DNA from 2 places in the Cellulomonas sp. WB94 genome. Region 2 is predicted to be linked to the other one. Evidence: predicted binding sites of a transcription regulator. Region 2 holds the regulator's gene; the other holds the start of a gene.

Region 1 (4,380 bases), 580 kb from region 2:
CGACCGGGGCGAGCGCGACGGCCCAGTCGGGGGCCACGAGGTCGGTGAGAGGTCGGTTCGTCACCCCGCGAGGGTAGCGACGACGGCGGTCCCGGCGTGTCGTTCGCGTGTCGTGCGCGACCGGGTGAACCGTGGAGGGCAAGGAATGACACCCGTGTCATTCCCGCCTACGATGACGTGAGCGCGGTAGGGGCAGGTGCCCGGCACGGATCGTTGCTCAGCGCGGACAGGTCAGGCACGGAAGGTCAGGAGCCACGATGGAGACCGCGACAGCGGAACGGGTCGGCAGCGTCGTCGCCGAGCACGCGGGTGAGCTGACCGAGCGTGACCAGCAGGTCCTGGCGTTCGAGCGGCAGTGGTGGAAGTACGCCGGCGCCAAGGAGCAGGCCATCCGCGAGCTCTTCGACATGTCGGCCACCCGGTACTACCAGGTGCTCAACGCCCTCATCGACTCGCCCGCCGCGCTCGCCCACGACCCCATGCTCGTCAAGCGGCTGCGCCGCATGCGCTCGACCCGGCAGCGCGCCCGCTCGGCCCGCCGGCTCGGCGCGGAAGCCTGACCTGCGTCGCGACGCGCGCCCTGCGACACGTGCGGTCACAGTTCACGGCTTGACCGGATAGCCTGTCCGCCGTGAGCAAGGCCAGCTACCCGTACCCACCAGACGAGTTCGACGCCGCTGACGACCACGACGGTCCTCGCGGCGTGCACCGCTCACCCCGCACCACGTGGTCCAAGGTGTGGCCGTTCCTCGTCGTCCTCGTCGTCTTCCCCGCGCTCGCCTACGGGCTCGTCACCTGGATCTCGAACTCCGACACCGGGCTCGGCGGCGCCATCTCGGGCCTCGGTGCAACAGGCACGACCGAGCCGACCGACACCGCCACCGACGCGGCGACCGGCACCGCCACCGACACGGCACCGCCCGCTGACACCGCCACGAGCGAGGCGCCCGTCGCGCCGCCTGCTGCGACACCGGACCTGACCTCGCCCGTCGTGGTGCTCAACGCAGCGAACGTCTCGGGTCTGGCTGCGAGCCAGACGAAGAAGCTCGAGGCCGGCGGGTTCACCAAGGTCACCGCCTCGAACGGAACCGGCACCGGCGTGAAGGCGACCACCGTCTTCTACGCGACCGAGGATCAGAAGGTCACGGCCGACGCCGTCGCGCAGCTGCTCGGCATCTCGACCGTCGAGCTGTCGACCACGCGAGCGAAGGACGGCATCACTATCGTCCTGATGCCCGGCTTCAAGGGCTGACCGACGCGCGGGGCCGCCGTTCGGCCCGACCGCGTGCGGGCGGTGACCCGGTGAGCCGAGCGCGGTCGACGGAGGTCGACGCGGTCGTCGTCGGAAGTGGTCCCGGTGGCCTGGCTGCCGCCGTGACGCTCGCCCGCGCGGGGCTGAGCGTCCAGGTCGTCGAGGCGCAGGACACGATCGGCGGCGGGTCTCGCACGCTCGACCTCGGCCTCGCGGACGGCGTCCTGCACGACGTGTGCTCAGCCGTGCACCCCCTCGCCGTTGCGTCCCCGTTCCTCCAGTCGTTCGACCTCGAGGCGCGCGGTGTCGAGATGCTGGCCGCGGAGGCCGCGTACGCGCAGCCGCTCGACGGCGGGCGCGCCGCGGTGGCCTACCGGTCCATCGAGCGCACGGCCGACGCGCTCGGCCCGGACGGCCCGGCCTGGCGCCGCCTCCTCGGGCCGCTCTCGACGCACCCCGACGGTCTCGTCGACGTCGCCCTGGGCGATCGCCGGAGCATGCCCCGCGACCTGGGGACCGCCGTCCGCTTCGGGCTCGGGGTGCTCGAGCAGGGCAGCGTCGCGTGGGGCGCGCGGTTCCGGACCGAGGAGGCCGCCGCTCTGCTCACCGGGGTCGCCGCGCACGCGATCGCACCGATGCCGTCGCTCACGGCCGCCGGTGCCGCTGTGATGCTCGCGGCGCTCGCCCACGGGCCGGGCTGGCCGATCCCGCGGGGCGGCAGCCAGTCGATCGTGGACGCCCTCGCGGCCGACCTACGTGCGCACGGCGGCTCGATCGTGACGGGCACCGAGGTGCACGACCTCGACGAGCTGCCGCGCGCCCAGGCCTACCTGTTCGACACGACCCCGCGAACCCTCGTCCGCGTGCTGGGTCGGCGCCTGCCTGGACGCGCTGCCCGGTCGTTCGCCCGGTTCCCTGCCGGCAACGCCGCCGCGAAGGTCGACTTCGTGCTCTCGGGTCCCGTGCCGTGGACCCGCCCCGAGGTCGGGCTCGCGGGCACCGTCCATGTCGGGGGCAGCCGCGCGCAGATGGCCGCCGCGGAGGCCGCGGTGGCGGCCGGACGGCACGCCGAGCACCCGATGGTCCTGCTGAGCGATCCGACGACGGCCGATGCGACCCGGTTCGGCGCGGGCGGCCTGCGCCCGTTGTGGACCTACGCGCACGTCCCGAACGGGTCGACGCTCGACCTGACAGACGCCGTGACGCGGCAGGTCGAGCGGTTCGCGCCGGGCTTCCGGGACGTCGTCGTCGCCGCGCGGTGCGTCCCCGCCGCGCAGATGAGCGAGCACAACGCCAACTACGCGGGCGGCGACATCGCCGGGGGTGCGGTGTCGCTGTACCGGATGTTCGCCCGCCCACGCCCGGTCTGGGACCCGTTCGACGGTGGGCTGCCGGGCGTCTACCTGTGCTCCGCCTCGGTGCCGCCGGGTCCGGGCGTGCACGGGCTCGGTGGCTGGTACGCGGCGACGCGCGCGCTGCGGTCGAGGTTCGGGATCACCCAGCCGCCGTCCCTCGCTCCCTGACGTCGCGCAGGCGCGTGCGCCCCGGCGGGTGGCGGGCCATCTGCCATGCGCGAACACCCCGGTTCCGATCAGCGTGAACACGCCGGTCGGGCCCCGCGGGACAGGTGAGCCGCTTGCACTCTCCTGGGGTGAGTGCTAACCATGGTCTTAGCACTCTCCGGTGGAGAGTGACAGAATCAACCGGTTGACCGGTGAGGTTCGCACCCGAGCGGGACATGACCGTCCGGGAGCGCGCCGTCCGTCGCGGGCACCGTCAGCCGAACCGAGCCACAGTGAAGGATCACAGCCCCATGGCCAAGATCATTGCCTTCAACGAGGAGGCCCGTCGCGGCATCGAGCGAGGACTCAACATCCTCGCCGACACCGTCAAGGTCACCCTCGGCCCGAAGGGCCGCAACGTCGTCCTGGACAAGAAGTGGGGCGCCCCCACGATCACCAACGACGGCGTCTCCATCGCCAAGGAGATCGACCTCGACGACCCGTTCGAGAAGATCGGTGCCGAGCTCGTCAAGGAGGTCGCCAAGAAGACCGACGACGTCGCCGGCGACGGCACCACCACCGCCACGGTCCTGGCCCAGGCGCTCGTGCGCGAGGGTCTGCGCAACGTTGCGGCCGGCGCCAACCCGATCGCCCTGAAGAAGGGCATCGAGAAGGCCGTCGAGGCCGTCATCGCCCAGCTCCTCCTGCAGGCCAAGGATGTGGAGACCAAGGAGCAGATCGCTGCGACCGCCTCCATCTCGGCCGGCGACACGGCGATCGGCGAGCTCATCGCCGAGGCGCTCGACAAGGTCGGCAAGGAAGGCGTCATCACGGTCGAGGAGTCCAGCGCGCTGGGCCTCGAGCTCGAGCTGACCGAGGGCATGCGCTTCGACAAGGGTTACCTGTCGGCGTACTTCGTCACCGACCCGGAGCGCCAGGAGGCCGTCCTCGAGGACGCCTACGTCCTGCTCGTCGAGTCGAAGATCTCGAACGTCAAGGACCTGCTGCCCCTCCTGGAGAAGGTCATCCAGGCCGGCAAGCCGCTCTTCATCATCGCTGAGGACGTCGAGGGCGAGGCCCTGGCCACGCTCGTCGTGAACAAGATCCGCGGCACGTTCAAGTCCGTCGCCGTCAAGGCGCCCGGCTTCGGCGACCGCCGCAAGGCGATGCTCCAGGACATGGCGATCCTCACCGGTGGCCAGGTCGTCTCCGAGACCGTCGGCCTCAAGCTCGACACGGTCGGCCTCGAGGTCCTCGGCACGGCGCGCAAGATCGTCGTCACCAAGGACGAGACGACCATCGTCGAGGGCTCGGGCGACGCCGCGCAGATCGCCGGCCGCGTCTCGCAGATCCGTGCCGAGATCGAGAACTCCGACTCGGACTACGACCGTGAGAAGCTCCAGGAGCGTCTCGCGAAGCTGGCCGGCGGCGTTGCCGTCATCAAGGCCGGCGCTGCGACCGAGGTCGAGCTCAAGGAGCGCAAGCACCGCATCGAGGACGCCGTTCGCAACGCGAAGGCCGCCGTCGAAGAGGGCATCGTCGCCGGTGGTGGCGTCGCGCTCATCCAGGCGGGCAAGCTCGCGTTCGCCGACGCGGGCATCCTCGCGCTCGAGGGCGACGAGGCGA
Region 2 (4,380 bases):
CGAGCAGCGACGGCTCGAGATCGGCGTAGGAGCGCACCGACGCGAGGATCCGCTGCCACGCGTGCGCGACGTCGGCCTGCTCGAGCGCGGGCCAGCCGAGCTCCCGCAGGATGCCGAGCTTCCACTCGGTGCCGCGCGCGATCGTCGGCCATGCCGCGAGGCCGATCCGCGCGGGGCGCACGGCCTGCCAGACGTCGATGTAGGGATGGCCGAGCACGAGGACGCTCCCGGCCGGTGTGCCGCGGGTGGCGTCGGCGGCGATCCGCGTCTCCTTGGAGCCGGGCACGAGGTGGTCGACGAGCACCCCGACGCGCCGCTCGCGTGTCGGGGCGAACTCCCGGAGCGCGTCGGCGAGGTTGTCGACGCCGTCGAGCAGCTCGACCACCACACCCTCGAGGCGCAGGTCGTCGCCCCACACCTTCTCGACGAGCTCGGCGTCGTGCTTGCCCTCGACCCAGATCCGGCTCCCGCGCGCCACCCGGGCCGTGGCGCCGTGCACCGCGACCGATCCGGACGCGGTGCGCGTCGGGCGGGCCGGTGCGGACCGGCCGACGGGCGCGAGGAGCACGACGGGCTCCCCGTCGACCCAGAACCCGGGCCCGAGCGGGAACGTGCGCGTCTTGCCCTTGCGGTCCTCGAGCACGACGACGTGCTGCCCGCCGGACTTCTCGACGCGTCGGACGGCACCGACCCAGCCGGTCATGACCTCCTCGACGACGAGTCCGATCTCGGCAGGCTGCGGGCGGGACTGCTTGCGGGGCCGGTGGTGCGCGGACCCGGGCCGGTCGCCGCCGCCGCGGCCGGGGGTCGCGAGGACGTCGTTCCCGTAGCGGTCGTGGCTCACCCGGGCACCCTAACGGGCGCGTGGCCGTCGCACCGGAACCGGCGCGGGCGCGCGATGCGGACAGGTGCTGCGGGCAGGAGTACGGGCTGACGGGTGCCCGACGTGCGAGCCCGACGTCGCCCCGCGGCGCGACCGCGTAGAATTGGCACTCCGGGTGGCCGAGTGCTACCCCGCTCTCACGGCAGCCCGCCGGGCGACCCGACGGGCACCCAGTGAGGTCCAGGACGACGCGCAGGAGGTGCGATGAGCGAGGATCGCAAGCTCGACGTGCTGCGCGCGATCGTCGAGGACTACGTGGCCACCCGCGAGCCCGTCGGCTCCCGCGCGCTGGTCGAGCGGCACGGGCTCGGGGTCTCGCCTGCGACGATCCGCAACGACATGGCGGCCCTCGAGGAGGGCGGCTTCATCGTGCAGCCGCACACGTCGGCGGGGCGCGTGCCCACGGACAAGGGGTACCGCCTGTTCGTCGACCGGCTCTCATCGGTCAAGCCGCTGTCGGGCGCGGAGTCGCGGGCGATCGAGGACTTCCTCGCGCGCGCCGTCGACCTGGACGACGTCGTGGACCGGGCCGTCCGGCTGCTCTCCCAGCTGACCCAGCAGGTCGCGGTCGTGCAGTACCCGTCGCTGCGGCGCTCGGTGCTGCGGCACGTCGAGCTCGTCCCGCTCGGTGACCGACGGCTGCTCGTGGTGATCATCACGGACAACGGTCGCGTCGAGCAGCGCACGGTCGAGCTGTCGACCGAACCCGACCTCGACGTCGTCGCGGTGCTGCGCGCCCGCCTCAACGTCGCCGCCGCCGGCCGGCGGCTCGCGGAGCTCGACACCGTGCTTGCGGCCCTCATTGACTCGTTCGCCCCGGACCATGCGTCGCTCGTCCGTTCGGTCGTCTCCGTCGTCGAGGAGACGCTCGCGCAGGAGAGCGAGGAGCGCGTCGTGCTGGCCGGGACCGCGAACCTTGCCCGCGCGAGCGGGGCGGACTTCACCCACACGCTCGGCCCCGTGCTCGAGGCGCTCGAGGAACAGGTGGTCCTCCTGCGACTGTTGACCGAGATGGCCGAGGACGCCACGGCGGTGTCAGCCAGGATCGGCCGCGAGACCCAGCACGAGGGGCTGCTCGAGACGAGCTTCGTGACGACCGGATACGGCGGTGACGGCGACGCCCTCGCCCGGATCGGCTCGATCGGTCCGCTCCGCATGGACTACCCCGGCACGATGGCCTCCGTCCGCGCGGTCGCGCGGTACCTCACACGGATCCTCGCCGGATGACCCGGCCGAACCCGGCCCTTCGCCTCACCGTCCGACCAGGAAGTGATCTGTGACCGACTACTACGAGATCCTCGGGGTTGCCCGCGACGCGAGCCCCGAGCAGATCAAGAAGGCCTACCGCCGCCTCGCACGTCAGCACCACCCGGACGTCGCCGGCGAGGACGGCGGCTCGGACGAGATGTTCAAGGACGTCTCGCGGGCGTACGACGTGCTGTCGAACCCCGAGAAGCGCCGCGCGTACGACGTGGGCGGCGACCCGTCCGCCGGCGGCGGCATGGGTGGCGGCTTCGGGTTCCAGGACATCTTCGAGACCTTCTTCGGCGCAGGGTCCGGCGCGAGCGCCCAGCGTGGGCCCATCCCGCGCGCGCGCCGCGGCCAGGACGCGCTCGTGCGCCTCGACCTCGACCTGGCGGAGACCGCGTTCGGGTCCCACCGCGAGGTGCAGGTCGACACGGCCGTGGTGTGCCCCACGTGCTCCGGCACGTGCTGCCGCCCCGGGACGTCGCCCCGCACGTGCGAGGTCTGCGGCGGCCGAGGCAGCGTGCAGCGCATCGCCCGCTCGTTCCTCGGGCAGGTCATGACGTCCCAGCCGTGCGCCGCCTGCCAGGGGTTCGGGACGGTCATCCCCGAGCCGTGCACCGAGTGCTCGGGCGAGGGCCGCGTGCGCTCGCGCCGCACCCTGACGGTCGACGTGCCCGCCGGGGTGGACACCGGGACGCGTATCAAGCTGACGGGCCAGGGCGAGGTCGGTCCGGCCGGCGGGCCCGCCGGCGACGTCTACCTCGAGGTCAGGGAGCGCAAGCACGAGACGTTCGTCCGGCAGGGCGACGACCTGCACTGCACGCTCCCGGTGCCGATGACGGCGGCCGCGCTCGGCACGGTCCTGACGCTCGACACCCTCGACGGCCCGCAGGAGGTCGACCTGCGCCCGGGCACGCAGCCGGCCCAGGTGATCACGCTGCGGGGGCTCGGCGTCGGGCACCTGCACGTCGGTGGGCGCGGCGACCTGCACATCCACGTCGACGTCCATGTCCCCACCGGGCTGGACGAGGACCAGGCAGCGCTCCTGCAGCAGCTCGCGACGCTGCGCGGCGAAGAGCGGCCGGAGGCACGGTTCTCCGCCGCCAACCCTGGGGTGTTCGCCAAGCTCCGCGACAAGCTCTCGGGTCGCTGAGCGGTGAGTGCTCCGGTCTTCCTGGTGGAGCCGGGCGCGCTCGCGGCCGTGCACCCCGGCGGCGCCTACCTGCTCGACGGGGCCGAGGGGCGGCACGCCGGGGTCGTGCAACGCCGTTCACCGGGTGAGCGCGTGGACGTCGTCGACGGTGCGGGCGTCCGGCTCGAGTGCCTCGTCGGGGCGGTCGGTGCCGAGGGGGTGACGCTGCAGGTCGTGGCCCGGACCGACGAGCCGGCTCCGGACGTGGCGCTCGTGCTCGTGCAGGCGCTCGCCAAGGGCGACCGTGACGAGATGGCGATCGAGGCGGCGACCGAGGTCGGTGCCGACGCGGTCGTGCCGTGGCAGGCCGAGCGCTCCGTCGTCGTGTGGCGCGGGGACCGGGCCGCGAAGAGCCGGTCGAGGTGGCTCGGGACCGTGCGCGCCGCGGCCAAGCAGTCGCGCCGGGCCCGGGTCCCCGAGGTCGAGCTCGCGGTCGACGGGCGCGGGCTCGTCGAGCGGGTGCACCGGACCGTCGACGCCGGCGGCGTCGCGCTCGTCCTGCACGAAGAGGCGAGCGTGCCGATCGCGCAGGTGGACCTGGCAGGGCTCGGCGTGGCGCGAGCGGCCGACGCCGGGTCGTCCGCGCCGTCGGACGGCCCGCGGGGCGCCGGGCAGCAGCGCGAGGTCCTCGTCGTCGTCGGCCCCGAGGGCGGGATCTCGGCGCGTGAGCTCGAGGCGCTCGTGGGGGCGGGCGCGCGAGCGGTGCGCCTCGGACCGCACGTGCTGCGGACGTCGACGGCGGGCCCGATCGCGCTGGCACTGCTCGCCCAGCGCCTCGGGCGCTGGGGCTGAGCCCAGCTCGGCCGTCAGCGGACGGTGACGGTCACCGACACCTGGTTGTGACGCTTGGTGCCGGTCGCGCCGTCGGACATGTCAGGCTCCCAGACCGAGAGCGTGTAGGTGCCTGGCGGCAGGGTTGCCGTGAACGCGAACGGGCCCACCTCGCCGTTGGCACCCGCCGTCGTGAAGCCCTGGGCGACCGGGTCGCCGCCCCCGGTGGGCACGGCCTCCCAGCTCAGCGTCGCCTCGAAGCCGGTGCCGGTGCCGGTGACCGGCA

The links. The regulator HrcA, encoded in region 2, represses chaperone genes, less so after heat shock. The targets are predictions, from matches to a motif close to TTNGCACTCGNNNNNNNCGAGTGCNAA.
Region 1: groL (chaperonin GroEL) is a predicted target of HrcA. The motif match lies at 2,888-2,914, and genes of this name have one in related genera.

What each region holds. Positions count from the first base shown of each region.
Region 1 covers NZ_QEES01000002.1:2,027,160-2,031,539, forward strand. Annotated here, with positions in the region: gene DDP54_RS10500 (uracil-DNA glycosylase) at 1-64, opposite strand, end outside; gene DDP54_RS10505 (DUF3263 domain-containing protein) at 258-560, shown strand; gene DDP54_RS10510 (LytR C-terminal domain-containing protein) at 632-1,252, shown strand; gene DDP54_RS10515 (NAD(P)/FAD-dependent oxidoreductase) at 1,303-2,775, shown strand; gene groL (chaperonin GroEL) at 3,066-4,380, shown strand, end outside.
Region 2 covers NZ_QEES01000002.1:2,604,245-2,608,624, forward strand. Annotated here, with positions in the region: gene DDP54_RS13145 (DUF3097 domain-containing protein) at 1-844, opposite strand, end outside; gene hrcA (heat-inducible transcriptional repressor HrcA) at 1,088-2,110, shown strand; gene dnaJ (molecular chaperone DnaJ) at 2,160-3,284, shown strand; gene DDP54_RS13160 (16S rRNA (uracil(1498)-N(3))-methyltransferase) at 3,288-4,115, shown strand; gene DDP54_RS13165 (Gmad2 immunoglobulin-like domain-containing protein) at 4,130-4,380, opposite strand, start outside.